DNA from 3 places in the Shewanella sp. GutCb genome. Region 1 is predicted to be linked to each of the others. Evidence: predicted binding sites of a transcription regulator. Region 1 holds the regulator's gene; each other region holds the start of a gene.

Evidence for each region. Region 1 encodes NrdR, which represses ribonucleotide reductase genes. Its sites were predicted from a motif close to AAACACNANATNTNGTGTTT; they were not measured.
Region 2: a site for NrdR is predicted at 5,252-5,271, ahead of nrdA (class 1a ribonucleoside-diphosphate reductase subunit alpha). Genes of this name have one in related genera too.
Region 3: a site for NrdR is predicted at 1,623-1,642, ahead of nrdD (anaerobic ribonucleoside-triphosphate reductase). Genes of this name have one in related genera too.

Annotation. Positions count from the first base shown of each region.
Region 1 covers NZ_PJBL01000002.1:138,761-146,384, forward strand. The annotation lists gene ribE (6,7-dimethyl-8-ribityllumazine synthase) at 1-9, opposite strand, end outside; gene ribBA (bifunctional 3,4-dihydroxy-2-butanone-4-phosphate synthase/GTP cyclohydrolase II) at 155-1,258, opposite strand; gene CXF86_RS02400 (riboflavin synthase) at 1,406-2,071, opposite strand; gene ribD (bifunctional diaminohydroxyphosphoribosylaminopyrimidine deaminase/5-amino-6-(5-phosphoribosylamino)uracil reductase RibD) at 2,076-3,197, opposite strand; gene nrdR (transcriptional regulator NrdR) at 3,244-3,693, opposite strand; gene glyA (serine hydroxymethyltransferase) at 3,818-5,074, opposite strand; gene ettA (energy-dependent translational throttle protein EttA) at 5,583-7,250, shown strand.
Region 2 covers NZ_PJBL01000014.1:15,249-22,872, forward strand. The annotation lists gene CXF86_RS07960 (oxidoreductase) at 1-835, shown strand, start outside; gene yfaE (class I ribonucleotide reductase maintenance protein YfaE) at 1,268-1,621, opposite strand; gene nrdB (class Ia ribonucleoside-diphosphate reductase subunit beta) at 1,611-2,741, opposite strand; gene nrdA (class 1a ribonucleoside-diphosphate reductase subunit alpha) at 2,815-5,103, opposite strand; gene CXF86_RS07980 (HAD family hydrolase) at 5,505-6,200, opposite strand; gene ubiG (bifunctional 2-polyprenyl-6-hydroxyphenol methylase/3-demethylubiquinol 3-O-methyltransferase UbiG) at 6,193-6,903, opposite strand; gene gyrA (DNA gyrase subunit A) at 7,196-7,624, shown strand, end outside.
Region 3 covers NZ_PJBL01000028.1:29,182-36,805, reverse strand. The annotation lists gene CXF86_RS17255 (MarR family winged helix-turn-helix transcriptional regulator) at 1-450, shown strand, start outside; gene CXF86_RS17250 (hypothetical protein) at 531-1,217, shown strand; gene nrdD (anaerobic ribonucleoside-triphosphate reductase) at 1,674-3,791, shown strand; gene nrdG (anaerobic ribonucleoside-triphosphate reductase-activating protein) at 3,858-4,322, shown strand; gene CXF86_RS17235 (YibL family ribosome-associated protein) at 4,458-4,814, shown strand; gene ribA (GTP cyclohydrolase II) at 5,038-5,655, shown strand; gene CXF86_RS17225 (hypothetical protein) at 5,744-6,550, shown strand; gene CXF86_RS17220 (VF530 family protein) at 6,864-7,220, opposite strand; gene CXF86_RS17215 (S8 family serine peptidase) at 7,338-7,624, opposite strand, start outside.

The sequences.
Region 1 (7,624 bases):
TATGTGCATTTATCTTACCTAAAATTAGCTAATTACCCAGCATGGGGGCGGAAGAGGCGGTATGATACCACAGCCGTTAACGCTGATCCCCATGCAATTTATAAGAAAAGTGTTAAATTACCCCTTGGATGATTTTCCAACCCAAGATAGTATTTTATTCTGCTATATAATCAGTTACTTCTAAACCAAAGCCTGATAGTGAATGATAACGCTTTGGTGAGCTAAGCAACCGCATTGATGTCACGCCTACATTTGCTAGGATTTGCGAGCCAACACCCACTTGACGTGAGGTTCCTTGCCACTTAGCTGTAATAGGTGCACTGCCGTTATCTTCAGCTTCAAATGCTTTAACTTTGGCTAAAATATCACTGCTATGCTCTTGATGACCGAGCAGTACTAGTACGCCACCGTCTTCGCTAATGCGCTGCATTGCTTTTTCTAGTGGCCAACTGCGTTGCTGATCGCGCTCGGAATGTAAAAGGTCGTTAAAGGTATTTTGTAGGTGAACACGTACAAGTATGTTCTCTGTAACCGGACCTTTGACTAATACATAGTGTAATTGATTATCGATAGTGTCACGGAAAGTCAGCATATCAAACTCACCAAAACGGGTTGGTAGCTTACATTGCGCTTCACGTACAACACTGGTTTCTTTAGTGTTGCGATATTCAATTAGGTCAGCAATAGTGCCCATCTTTAATCCGTGCTTTTCAGCAAAAATTTCAAGATCTGGACGACGCGCCATGGTGCCATCGTCCTTTAAAATTTCAACGATGACTGATGAAGCTTCAAAACCTGCTAATCTTGCTAAGTCACAGCCCGCTTCAGTATGACCGGCACGGATGAGCACGCCACCCTCTTTTGCCATCAATGGGAATATGTGGCCAGGTTGCACAATATCACTAGGCTTAGCATCTTTGGCAACTGCAGCTTTTACCGTGACGGCACGATCTTGCGCTGAAATACCCGTTGTGACACCTTCAGCCGCTTCAATAGACATTGTAAAGTTGGTTGAGAACTGGGCATTATTGTTGGTGACCATTAAAGGCAGGTTTAGCTGTTCGCAGCGTTCTTTAGTCAAGGTTTGACAAATAAGACCGCGACCGAACATCGCCATAAAGTTAACCGCCTCAGGCGTCACCATGTCAGCAGCCATAATAAGGTCGCCTTCATTTTCTCTATCTTCATCATCCATCAAGATAACCATCTTGCCTAGACGAATATCTTCGATGATCTCTTCTATACTATGTAGCGACATGTTCAGACCTTTATTTTGTATTACTGCATTAAGTGAGGTTGCTAACCTTTATGCCTATCGTGGCAAAACAGTATATAAATTTATATGATTATTTTTTTGGAGCTTCTAAAGATAAATTCTATCTTTAAAATAGCCTTAAGCCAGTATTTAACGTAAAAAACCTGAGCGAGCTAACAGTTCCATAGTAACTTCGGACTTAGGTTGCTGTTTTTCATGCTCTGATGAATAGTTCATCAATCTTTCTAAGTGGCGAGCAATGAGGTCAACTTCAATATTAACGCTATCGCCAGCCTTCAAATTTATTAAGGTAGTCTCACCTGCTGTATGCGGCACTATGGTCAGTCTAAATCGATGCCCTTGCACTTCATTAACCGTTAAACTCACACCATCAATAGTAATAGACCCTTTATGGGCGATATAGCGACCCAGCTCTACGGGAGGTGATAACCAAAATTCAATTGCCTGACCGCGAACTTGACGGTCATCAATACGCGCCATGCCATCTACATGACCACTGACCATATGGCCACCCAAGCGTGTTGTTGGCGTCACGGCTTTCTCTAAGTTAACCGAGGTGCCGACAGCGTAATGTGCAAACCCGGTAAGGCTGACTGTCTCGGCTGAAATGTCCGCAACATAACCATCTGCTAGCCGCTCTACAACAGTAAGGCACACACCATTGGTGGCAATGCTGTCACCGAGCTTAACGTCCGACAAATCAAGCTTAGCGCTTGCAACTGTTAATCTAATATCATCGCCACGACGTTCAACTTTTCGTAAATGACCTACAGATTCAATAATTCCGGTAAACATAAAGTTAATTACTCATTCTTAACGTCAAGCGAGTATCTTTACCCACTTTTCGTTCATCTATTACATTAATACTGGGTATTTGGGACATCGCCTCAAATGGAGGCAAAGCAAGTAAGTCTCGCCCCTGAGCACCGAGTATTTTCATTGCTTGGTATAAAATAATTTCATCCGCTAATAGCGCGCTAACAAATGCACCAGCGAGTGTTGCACCGGCCTCAACTAACACCGAGTTACAGCTTTTACCGAGAAATACCAGCAAGGCACTAAGGTCTACCCGCTTATCTTTGGCGGGTAATATTTGGTGACTAACATGGGCCGGCCATGCCGACTTCACCTTATCAGGGTAGTCACAAGTGCTAATAAGTAAAATCGGGCTGTTGATACTAAACATCTTAAGGTCAGTACCTAGCCGTGCTTGGCTGTCTAATACTACACGCATCGGTTGATGTAGTTCTGCTGGCGCGATCTCATTTGATAAAGAACCCAGTTCACTATGTCGTACATTTAGACTCGGGTTATCGGCCAAAACCGTTTCAACGCCAGTAATGAGTGCACAATGTCTTGCACGTACCCGCTGCACATCTCTGCGAGCTTCTGGCCCTGTGATCCATTTAGACTCACCGTTTGATAGTGCCGTTTTACCATCAAGACTCGCCGCAAGCTTTACCGTCACCCAAGGTAATCCTTGCTCCATTCTCTTCAAAAAACCGAGGTTAACCTGTTTAGCAGCATCGGTTAATAAACCAACGTCAACCTGTATGCCTGCATCACGGAGCATGGTAATACCACGACCAGAGACTTGTGGGTTGGGGTCCGTAACGGCAATAACAACGCGGCTAACCTTGCTTTCGATCAAGGCCTTGGCACAAGGTGGAGTTCGACCATAATGGCTGCACGGTTCTAATGTGACGTACGCGGTCGCACCAATGGCATCATCACCGGCCATGTTAAGTGCGTAGACTTCGGCATGGGGGCCACCAGCACGGATATGGTAACCTTCTCCCACAATCACGCCGTCTTTAACTAATACACTACCAACGCAAGGATTTGGTCGGGTGGTATAGAGTCCTTTTTGCGCTAATTCAATAGCAAGACTCATCATTTGATTGTCTTCAGTTGACCACATAGTGAAATGAGTTCCGATTAATCAATTGGGTAATAAGGGGGTATAACTACTTCTGTAAGTTCGCGATAGCGTCGCCGAACTCCGACACGTCTTCAAACGCGCGGTAAACGGATGCAAAGCGTATATAAGCCACTTTGTCTAAGTTGACCAATTGGTCCATCATCAAGTTACCTATCATCTCTGATTTAACTTCACGCTCACCTGTCGCTCGCAGCATCGACTTAATTTTAGTTAAGGACTGCTCGATTTGGTCCATCGATACCGGTCTTTTCTCTACCGCTCGAAGCATGCCACCACGCAGTTTATCTTCATCGAAAGGTTGACGACTACCGTCTTGTTTAACCACACGAGGCATCACCAGTTCAGCACCTTCAAATGTAGTATAGCGCTCATGGCATTGCACACACTCTCGACGACGACGTACCTGATGGCCATCTGCGACAAGTCGCGAATCAATCACTTTAGTGTCTGTTGCGCTGCAAAATGGACAATGCATCTAGCCTCCGGTCAGGTATTAAAACGACTTATATAAACGATTTAATAAAAAATCATTATCAATTACCAACAAAAATGGCCGCATAAATGCGGCCATTAAAGTTTACCTGATTTAACGCTTAAGGTTAACCGTAAACAGGGAACTTAGCGCACAATTCAAGAACCTGTGCTTTTACACGCTCGCTAACAGCAAGATCTGTAATATCATCAAGTACATCACACATCCAGTGAGTCAGCTGCACAGACTCTTCTTCACCAAAACCACGTCGAGTAATCGCAGGTGAGCCAATACGCAGACCAGATGTCACAAATGGTGAGCGCGGGTCATTAGGTACTGAGTTTTTGTTGACAGTAATGTTGGCATTACCGAGCGCTGCATCAGCTTCTTTACCGGTAATATCTTTGCTGATCAAATCAAGCAAGAACAGGTGGTTATCAGTACCACCAGAAACAACATCATAGCCACGTTCAATAAACGTGCGAGCCATTGCTTTTGCGTTTACCACCACTTGCTCTTGGTATGTCGTGAACTCTGGCTCGAGCGCTTCTTTGAATGCAACTGCTTTAGCAGCGATAACATGCATCAAAGGACCGCCTTGACCACCAGGGAAGACCGCTGAGTTTAGCTTTTTATAAATAGCTTCATCATCGATGGCAGAAAGGATCAAACCACCACGAGGGCCCGCTAATGTCTTATGCGTTGTCGTTGTCACAACATGTGCGTGTGGAAGTGGGTTTGGATAGATACCCGCAGCAACAAGACCTGCAACGTGCGCCATATCAACAAATAGGTAAGCACCTACTTTATCGGCGATTTCGCGGAACTTGCCCCAATCAACAATGCCAGAGTATGCACTGAAACCCGCAATAATCATCTTAGGATTATGTTCAACCGCTAGACGCTCAACTTCAGCGTAATCAATCTTGCCCGTTGACTCGTCAATGCCGTACTGAACCGCATTATAGAGCTTACCAGAGAAGCTGACATGTGAGCCGTGAGTCAAATGACCACCGTGAGCAAGACTCATACCTAGAACCGTGTCACCACCTTGAAGAAGGGCCATAAATACGGCTGCGTTAGCTTGTGAACCAGAATGCGGCTGAACGTTAGCATACGTTGCACCGAACAACTCTTTAGCACGAGATATTGCGAGTTCTTCAACAATATCAACATGCTCACAGCCACCATAGTAACGCTTACCAGGGTAACCTTCGGCATACTTGTTAGTAAGCTGAGAACCTTGAGCTTCAAAAACGCGTGGGCTCGTATAGTTTTCTGAAGCAATAAGTTCGATGTGCTCTTCTTGACGGCGAGTTTCATCTTCAATCGCTGCAAACAATTGTGGATCGTAATCCGCGATATTCATGTCTTTTTTCAGCATTATTTACTCCAGCTGTAAATTCTTATAGTAGGGTTGCGCGGTATGATACAGCGCAATTGATCACAATCCCAGCATTAGAAACATGAAATTACTTGCAATTTCCCATGAGCGATATTTCAACAATAGCAAATAGACGCCGTAAACTTGCTCAACGATTGTATTACATAGAAAAAACGCCTTTAATCTATTGATTCATTACTTTGTGGTGTAAATCTAGAAAACTCTGTTCTGCAAACACTCCAGCCCTGACATCATTTAATGGCCCATAATGGCAATAACACCGATACGCGATGTCTTTCTGTTATTCATTACTCCTCCGTCCAGTATCAATATATAAAATACAATCTAGTATGCCCCTCAGTAACGGTTATTTTTGGAGATATTAGCCAATCCCCAAATGTAGAACAGTACTTTTATTTAACTAAGCTGCGCCTAAGATAAAGATCAGATTTAAGTTAGGCGGTGATTCGAGTAGAATTGCTGCCATTCCCAGTCAAAGAGAAATAAAATGGCTCAGTTTGTATACAGCATGCTTAGAGTGGGCAAGATTGTTCCGCCTAAAAAGCAAATTCTAAAAGATATCTCCTTAAGCTTTTTCCCTGGTGCCAAAATTGGTGTGTTAGGGCTCAATGGTTCAGGTAAATCAACTCTGCTACGCATCATGGCCGGTCTCGATACCGAAATTGAGGGCGAAGCAAGACCAATGCAAGACCTAAAGATTGGTTACTTACCGCAAGAACCAAAACTTGATCTAAATCAGACGGTTCGTGAAGCTGTTGAAGAAGCGGTTTCCGATGCCAAAAATGCCCTCGTAAGACTCGATGAGGTTTACGCGCTTTATGCAGAGCCAGATGCTGACTTTGATGCACTCGCTAAAGAGCAAGGCCAACTCGAAGCCATCATCCAATCACAAGATGCTCATAATCTTGATGTCGTTTTAGAGCGCGCTGCTAATGCACTGCGCTTGCCTGATTGGGATGAAAAAATTGCAGTGCTATCGGGTGGTGAAAGACGCCGAGTGGCTATTTGCCGTCTGCTGCTTGAAAAACCAGACATGCTACTGCTTGATGAACCCACCAACCACTTAGATGCTGAATCAGTCGCTTGGTTAGAGCGTTTTCTGCAAGACTATGTGGGGACTGTCGTGGCAATTACCCACGATAGATATTTCCTCGACAATGCGGCGGGTTGGATTTTAGAGCTCGACCGTGGTGAAGGGATCCCATGGGAAGGTAACTACTCTTCATGGTTAGAGCAAAAGGATGCTCGTTTACAGCAAGAATCTGCAACTCAAAGCGCTCGTCAAAAGACCATCGCTAAAGAATTGGAGTGGGTACGCCAAGGTGCTAAAGGACGTCAATCAAAAGGCAAAGCACGTATGGCTCGCTTTGAAGAGCTTAATACCAATGACTATCAAAAGCGTAACGAGACCAACGAACTGTTTATTCCACCAGGACCACGCTTAGGTGACAAGGTGATTGAAATTAATCGCCTGACAAAATCCTACGGCGACCGGGTGTTAATTGATGACTTGAGTTTTGCCGTCCCTAAAGGGGCGATTGTCGGTATTATCGGTGCCAACGGTGCAGGTAAATCAACACTGTTCAAAATGATCTCTGGCGAAGAACAGCCAGACAGCGGCAGCGTTGAAGTCGGTGAGTCGGTACAAATTGCTTCAGTAGATCAGTTCCGTGATTCGATGAATGACAAGAACACCGTCTGGCAGGAGATCTCTGGCGGCCAAGATATTATGCGAATTAACAATTCTGAAATATCAAGCAGAGCCTATGTTGGCCGCTTTAATTTCCGTGGTGGCGATCAGCAAAAGATCATTGGCACCTTATCGGGTGGTGAACGTAACCGTGTGCATTTAGCCAAACTGTTACAAGCCGGTGGCAACGTGCTACTGCTCGATGAACCTACCAACGACCTCGATATTGAAACACTACGAGCACTTGAAGAAGCGCTACTAGAGTTTCCTGGTTGCGCCATGGTGATTTCGCATGACCGTTGGTTCCTTGACCGTATCGCGACGCATATTCTCGATTATCGTGATGAAGGTAAAGTGAACTTCTATGAAGGTAACTACACCGAGTATTCAACCTGGTTAAAAGAAGAAATGGGCACTGACGTTGTTGAGCCTCATCGCTTAAAATACAAACGAATGAGTAAGTAACACTTCAATTATCCACTGTTAAACAGAGACTTAGGTCTCTGTTTTTATTTCTACAATCTAAACCTACTCCGTATTTTTCTGCCACATCTCAGAGGCATACACCTCAATGCCGCAAAAAATACTGGTGACATCGGATGCTATTCAAATATGAAAGCAGGTAAAAGTTATCAACTTTTCATTGGTGTATCTTCTAACTTCTAATCCCAAAAGCAAGGCATAGAGTTTCTCGATACAAATACCGCATTTGCCTTTAGCTCACTCACTGTTCGAGTAGGCTGAATAACAACAACAAAAACTCATCACAGCTTATTTTCAATTTCACAACAAAATAAGCTCAAATTATGAGATGCTAGTTTGTAAATCAGTGGAATAAC
Region 2 (7,624 bases), on a different contig from region 1:
GACTCGAGGTCATGAAGTGGTTTTGTTTGAGGCAAAATCTGAAGTCGGTGGACAATTTAACTTAGCCAGGAAGATCCCTGGCAAAGAGGAGTTCGACGAGACCATTAGATATTTTCTAAACCAGATAAAACTGCATAAGATTGAACTGCGTCTAAATACTCGACTCGATGCTAGTGTCATTAGAGATGAAAAATTTGACGAAATAGTGATGTCATCGGGGGTTAAACCGCGTCCGCTTGATTTACCTGGTTTCGATAGTGAAAAGGTGGTTGATTACCAACAAGTACTCAACGGCGAAGTTGAAATTGGACAGAAAGTTGCTTTGATTGGTGCTGGCGGTATTGGTTTTGATATGGCGCACTATTTATGCGAAGAAGAATCGTCTACGTTAAACCCAAATAAATGGTTAAAGCAGTGGGGTATTGATAAAGAATACCAAACTGCAGGTGGCTTAACAGAGCCTGTTCTCGATGAAAAGCATCGTGAGGTGGTGTTACTGCAACGTAAAACCACAAAAATGGGTAAAGGATTGGGTAAAACAACGGGCTGGATCCACCGTTCAGTATTGAAGCAACATAAAGTGGTGATGAAAACCGGCGTATCTTATGAAAAGTTTGATGATGAAGGGCTGCATATCACCGTTAATGACAAGGCTGAGGTGTTAGCAGTCGATAATGTTGTACTCTGCGCGGGTCAGGTTTCAAATACTGTACTGCTTGAAGAGATGAAGTCTACTGGAATTCCGGTTCATCTGATTGGCGGAGCTGACGTTGCCGCTGAACTTGATGCCAAGCGTGCTATACGCCAAGGTGCGGAGCTCGCTATCGCTCTTTAAGCGAACCGTTCAATATTCCAATAAAAGCCTGTTTAGTTCAATACGCGAACTAAACAGGCTTTTTTGTCATTAATGTTTTGTGTTTAGATAACAAGTTAAAGATTAATATTTTTCAAAATAATGAGGCTGCTAGTGGTTATTGCAATAGATAGTCATTTAACCTCCTAATTCCTACGCACGAGAGCATACGGAGAAGTAGAGGGAGTCGGGTATTAGCGGGGCATGTTAGGTTATAGAAAGCTTGGAGGAGTCTATAGTTTGATATGTCGAGCATTGATGAAGCTCTAGTGTTCACTGGTGCATACTAACGGAGTGTTTAATGGTGGACTTATGTCTGGGGAGGGTAGTGCGTTATGCACTGAAATAAATGAACTGCAGAGATTAATGACATAAAACTGCGGTCATGACTCTCTGCAATCTAAACTGTTGCTGTTAATCTATAGATTCGTGAGTTTCAGGTTGCTTACGTTTGGGTGCTCTAACAACGACTTCCGCACCTTCCCCTGAAAGTTCTAAATTTATATCGGTCGTTGGAATACAACAACATGGCAGACATTCGTCTGCTTCTAATGTCACTAGCGGTTCAGTTATATAGCTAACGGAACCACTAATCACTTTAGTTTTGCATTGCCCACAAAATCCATTTCGGCATTCAGAAAAAGTCTTCACTTTTTTCTGCTCTAATGCTTCAAGCAAGGTCAGGTGCTGTTGATTAAACAACAGCACCGGTTGGCCTTGTAGGCTAACGATGGGGGCTTTTTTTAAGCTGAGATGCTTAAAGGTCAAAGTCTAAAAACTCATCTTCATCAATAGAAGAATCGATTTGGCCAACTAAGTATGATGAAACTTCAACTTCTTGAGGTGCCACCTGAACCGCGTCACTCTCGAGCCAGTTCTTCATCCATGGAAGTGGGTTAGTTATCTCAGCGTACGGTGATTCAAAGTTAACTGACTTCATACGTTCGTTAGTAATGTACTCGACGTACTGACAAAGGATGTGTTCATTTAAGCCAATCATTGAACCGTCTTTGAACAGGTATTTAGCCCACTCTTTTTCTTGCTCTGCAGCTTTGACAAAAATGTCGATGGCAGTTTGTTTGCACTCTTTAGCTATCTCTGCCATTTCAGGATCATCTTTACCTGCATGCATGATTTTTAAAATGTGTTGCGTGCTGTTCAAGTGCAATGCTTCATCGCGGGCAATTAGGCGAATGATTTTTGCATTACCTTCCATAACGTTGCGCTCTGCAAATGCAAACGAGCAAGCAAAACTAACATAGAAACGAATGGCTTCAAGCACGTTAACAGACACCATACATAAGTAGAGTGCTTTCTTTATTTCTCGCTTAGTGACTTCAACAGTTTCGCCATTAATTTGATGGCTACCTTCACCGTGTAAGTGGAATGCTTGGCTAAGTATGATGAGCTCGTCGTAATAAGCTGCAATGTCAGTTGCTCGCTTAAGGATCTCTTTATTCTCGACGATATCGTCAAAAACAACCGATGGATCATTAACGATATTACGGATGATATGAGTGTATGAGCGCGAATGAATCGTTTCTGAAAACGACCATGTCTCAATCCATGTCTCTAACTCAGGCAGAGATACTAACGGTAAAAATGCGACGTTGGGTGAACGTCCTTGAATTGAATCAAGTAGAGTCTGATATTTTAAGTTCGAAATGAAAATATGCTTTTCATGCTCAGGCAGTGCAGCGTAATCTATTTTATCTTTGCTGACGTCAACTTCTTCAGGGCGCCAAAAGAATGAAAGCTGTTTTTCAATCAGTTTTTCAAATACTTCATATTTCTGTTGGTCATAACGCGCAACGTTAACTGACTGCCCAAGAAACATAGGTTCAAGCAGTGCATTGTTAGGTGTTTGACAAAATGTAGAATAGGCCATTTTTCTATCTTCCGATAATGGGGGCTTTGCCCCCTTTAATTAACGTTTAATACTCATGAATAACTGCTCGAGACTAGATTTTACATGCGCCGCCTTCGCAGCTGTCATCTTCTACTTCAACGGAAGTAATGTCATCATGATTATCTGAAGCACCATCACGAGTATTGTGATAGTAAAGTGTCTTCACACCGTATTTATAAGCAGTCAATAAGTCTTTCAGCAGTACCTTCATTGGCACTCTTCCACCCTCAAAACGAGATGGGTCGTAGTTGGTGTTAGCTGAAATAGATTGATCAACAAACTTCTGCATTAAACCGACTAACTGTATGTAACCATCGTTATTAGGCATCTGCCACAATAGTTCATAACTATGCTGATATTTTTCAAAGTCAGGAACAACTTGCTTTAATTGACCATCTTTACTGGCTTTAACGCTGATGAGACCGCGCGGTGGCTCAATGCCGTTAGTGGCGTTAGAGATCTGCGAAGAGGTCTCTGACGGCATTAATGCCGAAAGGGTAGAGTTACGCAGTCCGTGAGTTTTAATCTCTTCACGCAGCGTTTCCCAATCCATATGCAATGGCTCGTCACAGATTTTGTCCAAGTCACGCTTATAGGTATCGATAGGTAAGATCCCTTTCGAATACGTGGTTTCGTGGAACGCTGGGCAAGCCCCTTGCTCTTTAGCCAAGTTCATTGACGCTTTCAATAGATAGTACTGGATTGCTTCAAATGTCTTATGGGTAAGACCATTTGCTGAACCATCTGAATAGCGCACACCTTCTTTCGCGAGATAGTTAGCGAAGTTGATAACTCCGATCCCTAAAGTACGACGATTCATCGATGCTTTTTCAGCAGAGATAATCGGATAATCTTGATAGTCTAATAAGTTATCCAGTGCTCGTACGGCAAGATCTGCCAATGGCTCTAGCTCTTCAAGCTTTTTAATCGCGCCTAAGTTCAACGCTGAAAGCGTACAAAGGGCAATTTCACCGTCAGGATCATTGATGTTGTTCAATGGCTTAGTCGGCAGCGCTATTTCTAAACATAAGTTAGATTGACGGATTGGCGCTACTTTTGAATCAAATGGACTGTGCGTGTTGCAGTGATCCACGTTTTGAATATAGATACGACCCGTAGAGGCACGCTCTTGCATCATCAATGAAAACAGTTCAACGGCTTTAATTTGTTGCTTACGGATACTCTCGTCAGCTTCATATTTAAGGTAGAGACGTTCAAATTCATCTTGATCTTCAAAGAACGCATCGTACATGCCAGGCACATCTGATGGGCTGAACAAGCTAATCATGCCACCTTGGATAAGGCGCTGGTACATCAGCTTATTAATTTGCACGCCGTAATCTAGGTGACGAATACGGTTGTCATCTACGCCACGGTTATTCTTAAGTACCAGTAACGATTCAACTTCTAGATGCCACATAGGGTAGAAGAGGGTGGCAGCACCGCCGCGTACGCCGCCTTGTGAGCACGATTTGACAGCGGTTTGGAAATACTTATAAAACGGTAAACAACCGGTGTGGAATGCTTCACCACCACGAATAGGGCTACCTAGCGCGCGAATTCGACCGGCATTCACACCAATCCCAGCTCGCTGAGAGACGTATTTAACGATTGAAGATGCAGTGGCATTAATTGAATCTAAGCTGTCACCACATTCAATTAGCACGCAAGAGCTGAATTGGCGTGTTGGTGTACGCACACCCGCCATAATCGGTGTGGGTAGTGAAATCTTAAACGTCGATGTTGCATCGTAAAAATCTTTTACGTACTTAAGACGTGTTTCTTTTGGATATTTAGCAAATAAACAGGCTGCAACCAAAATATAAAGAAACTGTGCACTTTCATAAATTTCATGAGTGACACGGTTTTGAACTAAATACTTACCTTCTAACTGCTTAACGGCTGCATAAGAGAAGTTCATGTCACGCCAATGATCAATGTAGCTACCTAATATATCGATCTCTTCGCGGCTATAGTCCTGCAGTATGTGGGCATCGTACTTGCCCAGTTCTACTAAGTGAACGACATGTTCGTAAAGTTTTGGTGGTTCAAACTGACCAAACGCCTTTTTACGAAGATGGAAAATGGCCAATCTTGCAGATAAAAACTGATAGTCAGGTGACTCGGGGGAAATTAAGTCTGCAGCGGCTTTAATGATAGTCTCGTGGATCGCTTCAGTTGGGATCCCTTCGAAAAACTGTAGGTGAGAACGTAGTTCAACTTCAGACACCGAGACATTAGTCAGTCCCTTTGCCGCCCATTCAATAACACGATGGATTTTTTCGAGATCGATTGTCTCACGTTCGCCACTGCGTTTTGTGACTGTCATATTACTATTCATTAAAGATAAACCTTGGTTCTTATATTGATGAAAGTGACCTGCATAGGTGCACCGTACATTTCCCTGTAAACAATCCAAACGAAACCGTAAAACAGTGGCTTCCAATTTATTGACACAAACTGCTAAATAGTGTCTCTGATTGCCACTTACACACAATATATGGTGTTTTTAAATTTCTTAGGTACAAGATAGTGAGGTTCGGGGTTATTTGCAAGTGCGAATTCTGGGAACAAGTTGTGGATATCTTGAGGATAATTTTGACAGTTAGTAACAGCTAACCCTTAAAGCTTGTTTTGATTTGGGTTCCTAGCGGAAGATGAATATTTATACAGCCAAAAATGGATTTGAAGATCGCAGGATCCTTGAGCGATCTTCACTTATCAATATACTGATAATATAACTCAGTCATTTAGCTGAAGCGTGAACCATTTCATCAGCTCATCTGAGTTAGCAAAGCAAATGTCAGTTGGCCAGGCATTAATATCATCGTTGGGCGCGATATAACCCCACGCTGCTAAGCCAGCTTGCATATTGGCTGCTCGAGCAGCAACCATGTCTCTTTCTGCATCGCCCAAATAAAGAATATGTTGGCAACTTACACCGATTTGCTGAGCCGCCAGTAGCATAGGGGCGGTATGAGGTTTTGAATAAAGTGTTGAATCGCCACTCACAATGGCAGGCATCTGTTTGTCTAGGCCTAATTTAATCAGCAGTGGTCGAGTAAAACGAGCAGGCTTATTGGTGACCACGCCGTAGGGAATATCATTAAGCTTTAACAAGCTAAGAAAAGGCCACAGCCCAGGGAATAAGTCACAGTTGTTACCATTAACCTTTTCATAATTCTCTAGCAGCGCCAATTGTACTTGTCGTTGAATATCATCATTGGCATTAGGAAGGGCAGCGCGAACCATGGCTAAGCTGCCATGAGATGCTACATTACGCTGTTGACTTAAGGTGACTGTCGAGTAACCAAATTGGGTCAGGCTGATATTTAGCGCATCAACCATATCCGGAGCGGTGTCTGCAAGTGTGCCATCAAGATCAAAAAGCACCGCTTTAATGGCACGGTGCTTTGTAGAAGGGTTACTGTCAGTCATTCTTTACTGTGGTAATCATATAATTGACTTCTAAGCTTTTAGTATACTTAAACACATCCGTAATAGGGTTGTAGGTTATCCCTACGGCATCATTACAGATAAGCTCGGCGTTATCCGCAAGTGCAATGAGTTCAGAAGGCTTAATGAACTTTTTGTGGTCATGAGTGGCAACAGGTAACATTTTCAGCAAATATTCTGCGCCGAGGATTGTTTCGACATAAGCTCTCATATTTCTATTAATAGTAGAGAAGAAAACAAAGCCACCCGGTTTTACCATATCTGCGCAGGCTTGGATCACTGAGCTTGGATCGGGTACATGCTCGAGCATCTCCATACACGTAATGACATCATATTGTTGTCTGTGCTCATCACGATGGTTTTCTGCGGTGTTCTTTATATAGTTTACCGAGACACCCATTTCTAAAGCATGTAAACGAGCGACGTCGAGTGGCTCATCACCCATATCTAAACCGGTCACGTTTGCGCCGATACGCGCCATGCTTTCAGACAAGATACCGCCACCGCAACCAACATCAAGTACGTTCTTGCCAAAAATGCCACCAGCGGTTTGATCTATATAATTGAGGCGAAGTGGATTTAAATTGTGCAGAGGCTTGAATTCACCGTTTAGATCCCACCAAGTGGCGGCCATTTTTTCAAATTTAGCAATCTCTTCAGGATCGACATTATGATTGTTTTGCACTATTAATTACCTCAGATCGATTAATTCGTCTTTTGTGCTCATTATAATGATTAGTGCCAATAAACAAAGCGGATATCGCGTCGTTTCTCAGGAATCATTAAAAGTGACCAAAAAATACACTTATGCCTTGATTTTAATCAATAGTATTGCCTATTACTTCATATAGTAAATGAATGCTGTATTGGGTCTAGCGCCGTCAAATAACTGTGTTAGAATGCCAAATCACGTTTTCAAGCATGACTATTCTTATCTGTAAGGATTGCGTGCTAAATTTCAAGGGATCGAGCGGTTTATGACTGATCTGGCTTCATCTATAACACCAATTAATATTGAAGACGAATTAAAAAATTCATACCTAGATTACGCCATGAGCGTAATTGTAGGACGGGCACTGCCCGATGTTCGTGATGGCTTAAAGCCTGTTCATCGCCGCGTATTGTTCGCCATGAGTGAATTGAAAAACGACTGGAACAAGCCTTATAAAAAGTCTGCTCGTGTCGTTGGTGACGTTATCGGTAAATATCATCCACATGGTGATACAGCGGTATATGACACTATTGTTCGTCTGGCACAGCCATTCTCAATGAGATATCCACTTATCGATGGCCAAGGTAACTTTGGTTCTGTCGATGGTGATGCTGCGGCAGCAATGCGTTATACCGAAATCCGCATGGATAAAGTTGCGCATCAATTATTAGCGGATCTTGAAAAAGAGACTGTT
Region 3 (7,624 bases), on a different contig from region 1:
AAAAACAAAGTGTCAAATAACGATACCGAAGCATGTCTGTCGGATAATGTTTGTTTTGCTCTGTATACCGCAGGGAATGCACTTATGCGCGCTTACCGCCCTTTATTGGATCAGTATGAACTCACTTATCCACAGTATCTGGTGATGCAAGCATTGTGGCTACAAGATAGAGCAAGCATGACCCAGTTGTCTCGCGCGACTCGTCTGGATATGGGCACATTGACGCCCATCGTTAAACGTTTAGAGAGCAAGTTATTTTTACAACGCTTGGCTGATGAAACCGATGAACGTAAAAAAGTTATCGCACTCACCAAAGCGGGCTTCGCTCTGCAAGCCGATGCGCTTGCACAAAAAAGTACCTTGCTTGAAAAAGTCAGCATGACTGAGCATGATATTGAATCATTGCGCACACTTTGCTTGACCTTAACCGCAGAATTGAACCAAAAGTAAGCAGTCAATTTTATCATCAAAAAAACGGCACGTTTCCTGCTTAGTTAGGCTATGACTAAATCAGTGCCGAATTTTTGACGATGAACCCACTTAGTAGTATCAATAACCCTGTAAATAGCGGCGCAGTGCTGGCAGATGCATATGGTGTGTCAGGCACTAAAGCGGGAGTCGGCAGCGCTACAGGCATCCAAGGCATTAATGCTGACGCATCAGCTTCATCAACAAATACCGTCACTAAAGATGATCATGGCTTAGTGTTATCTGGCCGCGCTGAGCGAGCGCAGAAAATAGAAGCCATGGCGAAGGACTTTTTTCAAGATGGCAGTTTCAGCTCTGAAAAATTACCCAGTCTTATTCAGCGGCTCTATAAAGATGGTATTTTGTCCGATGGGCAACTGAACCGTCTAACGAATAGTGGCTTTGATATTCCGCCCACTGAAGCGCAGTCATTAGCTGATTTTATTGACGAGCAGCGCGCGACGCTAACCAATAGTGATGAAGATAGAGAGCTGGCAGGGACGTTAGATGAAGCAAAATGGGTTATGCGCACGATGGATTCAATCCAGTCTCCTGCCATTGCACAAAAAGCAAATCGCGTTGCCACTGACATTACTGCTTTGCTAGGGTCTGAACGCCCACTCACTGATCAACAGAAGCATCAATATCAGGGCATAAAATCTTTAATGCAGTTAGCCTCAATGACAGGTGAACATCAACAAGCATCGGGTCAGCTGAACAGTTATTTGGCGCTCGCAAAACAGCATTAATGTCGTTGGTTTTTAGTTAACCCCCTAGCAGGTTATTTTGATGGCTTCACTGGTTAAAAATTGAGGCCGTTATCTGTAACGTTAACCCCATGAACGGTAACATCCGCTCGTTAAAACCGCATAAATCGGTTGTCGTTTACTCATCTTAATCAAATTCCAGCAGCCTCAACAGAGCGTTAAAAATAGCCAGTGAAAGTGCTTGTCTATTTATCCACAATTTATCCCTATTTTATACTGGCACTAGCTCGCTTATAGGCCATCGTCAAGGGCATAATTTTAGATAAGCGTGATCGTTCCCAGTTATTTTTTCTTATTATCTTCGTTGTTTAAAATAATGATCTGGATCAAAGTACTTCTCGTCTTTTTATAGCTTAATGCGCTACATATTGTGATTTAGAATAAAAGTGCCACTATATGTAGTGTTGCTTGTCGATGATGTAGAAGAGGAATTATACAATGCCAGTGGTTATTAAACGGGATGGTTACCGTACGCCTTTTGACGAAACAAGGATTAGAGACGCAGTGATAGCAGCTGCTAACTCGGCAGGTATTGATGACACCGCTTATGCAGAATCTGTCGCGAGACAAGCAGCCGATTCGGTGGCGACATTAGATGAGATAAATATCCACGATCTTCAAGATGCCGTGGAAAACTTGTTGATGGAAGGACCATATAAATCATTAGCGCGGGTTTACATTGAATATCGCCATGATAGAGATGTGAATCGGGAAGTCAGTAGCAGACTCAATCAAGAGATCCGTGGCTTAGTTGAGCAGAGCAATGCGGCGCTATTGAACGAAAATGCTAACAAAGATTCAAAAGTGATCCCCACTCAACGTGATCTGTTGGCGGGTATTGTTGCTAAGCATTATGCCAAATGTCACATCTTGCCAAAAGATGTCGTTGCTGCCCACGAGTCAGGTGAGATCCACTACCATGATTTAGACTACGCGCCATTCTTCCCTATGTTTAATTGTATGTTGATTGATCTTAGTGGCATGTTGACCGAAGGCTTCAAAATGGGCAATGCGGAGATTGAAACGCCTAAATCAATTTCGACAGCGACTGCAGTGACAGCACAGATCATTGCGCAGGTTGCCAGCCACATTTATGGCGGTACCACGATTAACCGTATTGATGAAGTACTGGCGCCATTTGTCACCAAAAGTTATAACAAACATTACCAAGTCGCGCTGACGTGGGGGATTACAGATGCCAAAGCATTTGCGATCTCATTGACTGAAAAAGAGTGTCATGACGCATTTCAGTCGCTTGAATATGAAGTCAATACACTGCATACCGCTAATGGCCAAACACCGTTTGTGACTTTTGGTTTTGGTTTAGGCACCTCTTGGGAATCTCGGCTGATTCAACAGTCAATGATGCAAGTGCGTATTGCTGGTTTAGGTAAAAACCGTAAGACAGCGGTTTTCCCTAAGTTAGTTTTTGCTATTCGTGATGGTATTAACCATAAAACGGGTGATTGTAACTACGACATTAAACAGCTTGCATTGAAGTGTGCAACAACACGTATGTACCCTGATATTCTTAACTATGAGCAGGTTGAAAAGGTGACCGGTTCGTTCAAAACGCCAATGGGTTGCCGTAGCTTCCTCGGGACATTTGAGGAAAATGGAGAATTGGTACATGAAGGGCGTAATAACCTTGGTGTCGTAAGTTTGAACTTGCCGCGCGTTGCACTTGAAGCCAATGGCGATGAAGCTGAATTTTACCGTATCTTAGATGAGCGTTTACTCATTGCCCGTAAAGCATTAGATACTCGTATCGCTCGTTTAGACGGCGTTAAAGCCCGTGTTGCACCTATCCTGTATATGGAAGGTGCATGTGGCGTACGACTACGTGCAGATGATGATGTCTCTGAGATCTTTAAGAATGGCCGCGCGTCAATTTCTCTCGGATACATTGGTTTGCATGAAACCATCAATGCACTTTACGGCAGCGAAACACATGTTTACGACAGTGCTCAACTGCGCGAAAAAGCGGTAACAGTGATCAAATACCTAAAAGCTGCCACCGACGCATGGAAAGAAGAGACGGGTTACGGCTTTAGCCTTTACAGCACGCCAAGTGAAAACTTGTGTAGCCGTTTTTGCAATTTAGATGCAAAAGCCTTCGGGGTTGTTGAGGGCGTGACATCTAAAGGTTATTACACCAATAGTTTCCATTTAGATGTTGAAAAGCAAGTTAACCCATACGATAAGATTGATTTCGAGCAACCTTATCCAGAAATCGCCAATGGCGGGTTTATCTGTTACGGCGAGTTTCCTAACATGCAAAACAATGTTGAAGCATTGGAAGATGTTTGGGATTATAGCTATTCAAGAGTGCCTTATTACGGCACCAATACGCCGATAGATGAGTGTTATGACTGCGGCTTTACTGGTGAATTTGGTTGTACGAGTAAAGGGTTTACTTGCCCTAAATGCGGTAACCACGAACCCAGCCGAGTGTCGGTAACCCGACGTGTGTGTGGCTACTTAGGTAGCCCAGATGCAAGACCATTTAACTATGGTAAGCAAGAAGAGGTTAAGCGCCGAATTAAGCACCTTTAATTTAAGGCCAGCGAGAACGAAACGAGGTGCCATCATTGGCACCTTTTTGTTAAGGAAGAGTTTATTATGCATTATCATCAATATTATCAGACCGATGTGCTTAACGGCCCTGGGACTCGAGCAACACTGTTTGTCTCAGGTTGTGAGCATCAATGCCGTGGCTGTTATAATCAATCGACGTGGAATCCGTGTTCTGGCCATCAGTTTGATGAGCCAATGATGCAGACCATTATTGATGACCTAAATGATACTCGTATAAAAAGACGAGGGCTTTCCCTGTCTGGTGGTGATCCACTGTTCCCTGGCAATGTCGCTGAGATATTCAAACTGGTTAAACGGGTGAAATCTCAATGCCCTGGCAAAGATATTTGGCTGTGGACGGGCTATTTACTCGAACAATTAACCATAGAACAACAAGCGGTGGTTGATCTGGTCAATGTGGTTGTTGATGGCAAATTCGAACAATCATTTGCTGATCCAAGTTTAGTTTTTCGAGGCAGTAGTAACCAAGTGATCCATTATCTAAGATAAGCTAAGCATAAACCTAGGTAATATTACGCTATATGCTGTTATAATGAGGCAATAATGACAAACAGCATCAATACTTTTTTTGAAGCTGTTTTTGTTTCTAAATATGTTATTTAGATTTGAATTTAAGGTTTGTAAATGAATTTAAAGCAGGAGCTGCAAACGCTCAACGATAAGCTCGATAAATTTGGTCGTAAGTTGGCAGCAGCTGAAAAGCGCGAAGATCCAGGGATCGTTATCCAGTTTAAACGTGAGATTGCCACTTTGACTAAGCGTATTGCTAACGTTAAAAAGCAGCAAAATCGTGAGCTAGGCAAAGAAGGATCAACGGTTAAAGATCTTAAATTTAGTCGTGTACTGACTAAAGAAGAGCAAGCTGACATGGGCAAACTGAAGAAGTCAGTTAAAGGATTAGTGGTTATTCACCCTATGACTGCACTTGGTCGTGAAATGGGTATAAAGCAAGTTACTGGTTTTGCAGCGAAAGAATTTTAAGCAAACAGTAAGCTAATTTATTCATTTAGTGAGCCGCTTCAAGTTTATGTGTGAGCGCGCAGCTTATGCTGCGCTATACCGCTCGTATATTTGCTAATTGATCAGCTAGTAATGGTTGATGTTTACGCTTTGCGGCGCTCGACGTTAGTTTTCATCCACATTAATATCTTTATCAGGATTCTCTGCAGTCTCAGGGAATGAGAGTAGTCGTTAAGGTTTTATCATGTCGATTAAATATATCGCGTCTTCAAAATTGCCAACACCTTGGGGTGTTTTTGAAATGCACGGCTTTGAAGATAGCGAGACAGGTAAAGAGCACGTTGCGCTTACATTGGGCGTATTTGATGCCGAAAGTCCTATTTTAGGTCGTATTCATTCCGAGTGTTTAACCGGTGATGCGCTTTTCAGTTTACGTTGTGATTGTGGTTTTCAGCTGCAAACAGCGATGCAAAATATTGCTGAAGTAGGTCAGGGCTTTATCCTCTATCTGCGCCAAGAAGGGCGGGGTATTGGGTTGCTGAATAAAATCAGAGCTTATGAGTTACAAGATGGAGGAGCAAATACTGTAGAGGCTAATGAGCGTCTAGGTTTTGCTGCTGATATGCGTAAATATGACATGATTATTCCAATGATGGAACAGATCGGTGTCAGCAAGGTTAGACTTATGACCAATAACCCGAGAAAAGTAAAAGCGATGGAAAGCTTTGGCTTAGAGGTTGTTGAGCGTGTGCCGCTTCAAGTCGGTAAGAACCGTTATAATGAAGCTTACCTTAAGACTAAGTCGACTGAATTAGGTCATATGATGTCAGAGTATCATTTTACCGAGGAAGATAAAGACTAGGCAGCAATTATTAACCGTGGATTTTCCTTGGTTATACCGCTATATTCAGGGCTATCAATTAGAGACCAGTTAAGTTGACATTTAATTTATGGCCCTTTCGCGTTACCTTTCAATTCTACTGATTTTTTTTGTCCTGCCAGCCAATGCTGAAAAGGACTACAGCCATTATGCATTTGCCAATTATTTAGGAAGCGGTGTTTACCGAACCTCTGGGCAAAATGCGACGGTTATTAATATCCCTTTAAGCTTCGACCTTCAGCGAACAGATACAGAATCCTTAGTGCTACGCACGCCATTATCACTCGGCTTTTATAACTTTACTTGGAGTGATATTCCTGACGGTGACTTTCCAAGCAGTGTTGGCACCGCCACTTTTACCCCCGGTATAGAATATCGAATAAAGACCTCTGAGACCCATGAGTTTCAGTCATATGTAGATTTAGGCGTTGGTACTAATACCACTAATGGCAATGATGTGATTATCTACTCAGCAGGGATGTCGAGCCTGCTTGATTTTGAGCTTAAGGATACAAAGCCCGTTTGGGTCAATCGTATATTCTTTGCAGGCTATCGCAGTCTTGATGACGCCCCGAATGAAACCTATTCAGCGATTCAATCTGGCGTGGATATTGGCACTAATTATCATTTTCAAGTCGCTGACATTGGCATTGAGCCAAGACTATTTGTGGCAGGTTATTGGTACTTTGACAAACTTAGGTTTGTGACGCCTTTTGAGGAAGATGTTTTGGTGACAAACAGTTTTGAAGCTGGGATAACCTTGGCTTTTTCAAAACCGGTCGGATGGGATCTGTTTAATATGAGCCGGTTTGGAGTGAGTTATCGTACTGGTGATGGGATACAGGTTTGGCGGCTTATATTTGATTTTCCGATGTAGCGGGAAATCTCACACCATTAAAAAAGGCTTAACAATCAAAGCTGTTAAGCCTTTTTTAATGGTGTGAACGATACCAATATTACTTAACCTGAACTCGGGATAATGAGTGTTTAGATGTTCTGAAGTATCTTTTAAAATCATTAGCTTAATCATTTTGTATTTCTCATATATCTAACAGTTTTGCTCGATACCAAAATTATTGCCTATATCAAGGCGAGGTTTCGTACGTAATAGCAGGCTATTACTAGAAAGCTCAACACAGATAGGGGCGATAATAGGGGTATTGAGCTGCACTGCTTATCCCGAGTTCAGGTTACTTACCCCAGATGTTGGCATTTAACTGAGTGTCATCATTCGAGTCTTTGCTTGGTTTATCAATCGCTCTGTTATTCGCAGTACGAAGTGTTTTATCACTGGCTTGATAACCGTCATCCCTTGGCTTTCTTGCTGGCAAAGGTAATTTATTCATCTTAAGGTAAAGATATTCAACTTTCTCTCTTGCCCAGAGGGTTTTACGCAAAAACCTCAAGCTAGATTTGATACTCGGGTCGTGGTTAAAGCAGCGGACATCGATACGAGTTCCCAACTCTTCCCAACCGTAGTGGTCGACAAGATCTTTGAGTAAATCTTCGAGCTTAATACCGTGTAAAGGATTGTTTGCTTGGGTCATGATTACGTTCATTGCAGATACTATTAAAGTAATTATACCAGTTAAATCGCTCAATGCAGAGCAAAAAAAAGAGAGCCCTTAAGGCTCTCCTAAAACACGCTTAAAATGAGTAGAGGATTATTGGAAACTCAACTCCCAAGAATTAATCGTGCCTGTATCACGTCGAGCACTGTCAACGGCTTTCAATTCCCAATTACCCACTGAATCAGCGCCAGACATATCGACGGTGTAAGTCTTAACAATGTCGTTAGCACTGCCGCCAGTATTATCATGTAATATCGCCACTTGACCTGTAGGGCTATGTAGCTCTACTTGTAAGTCGCCGATGTAAGTATGGCTAATGTTAACCTTGATGGTTACAGTGCCTGAATCACCCGTTCGAGCTGCTGCAATGACACTGGTGA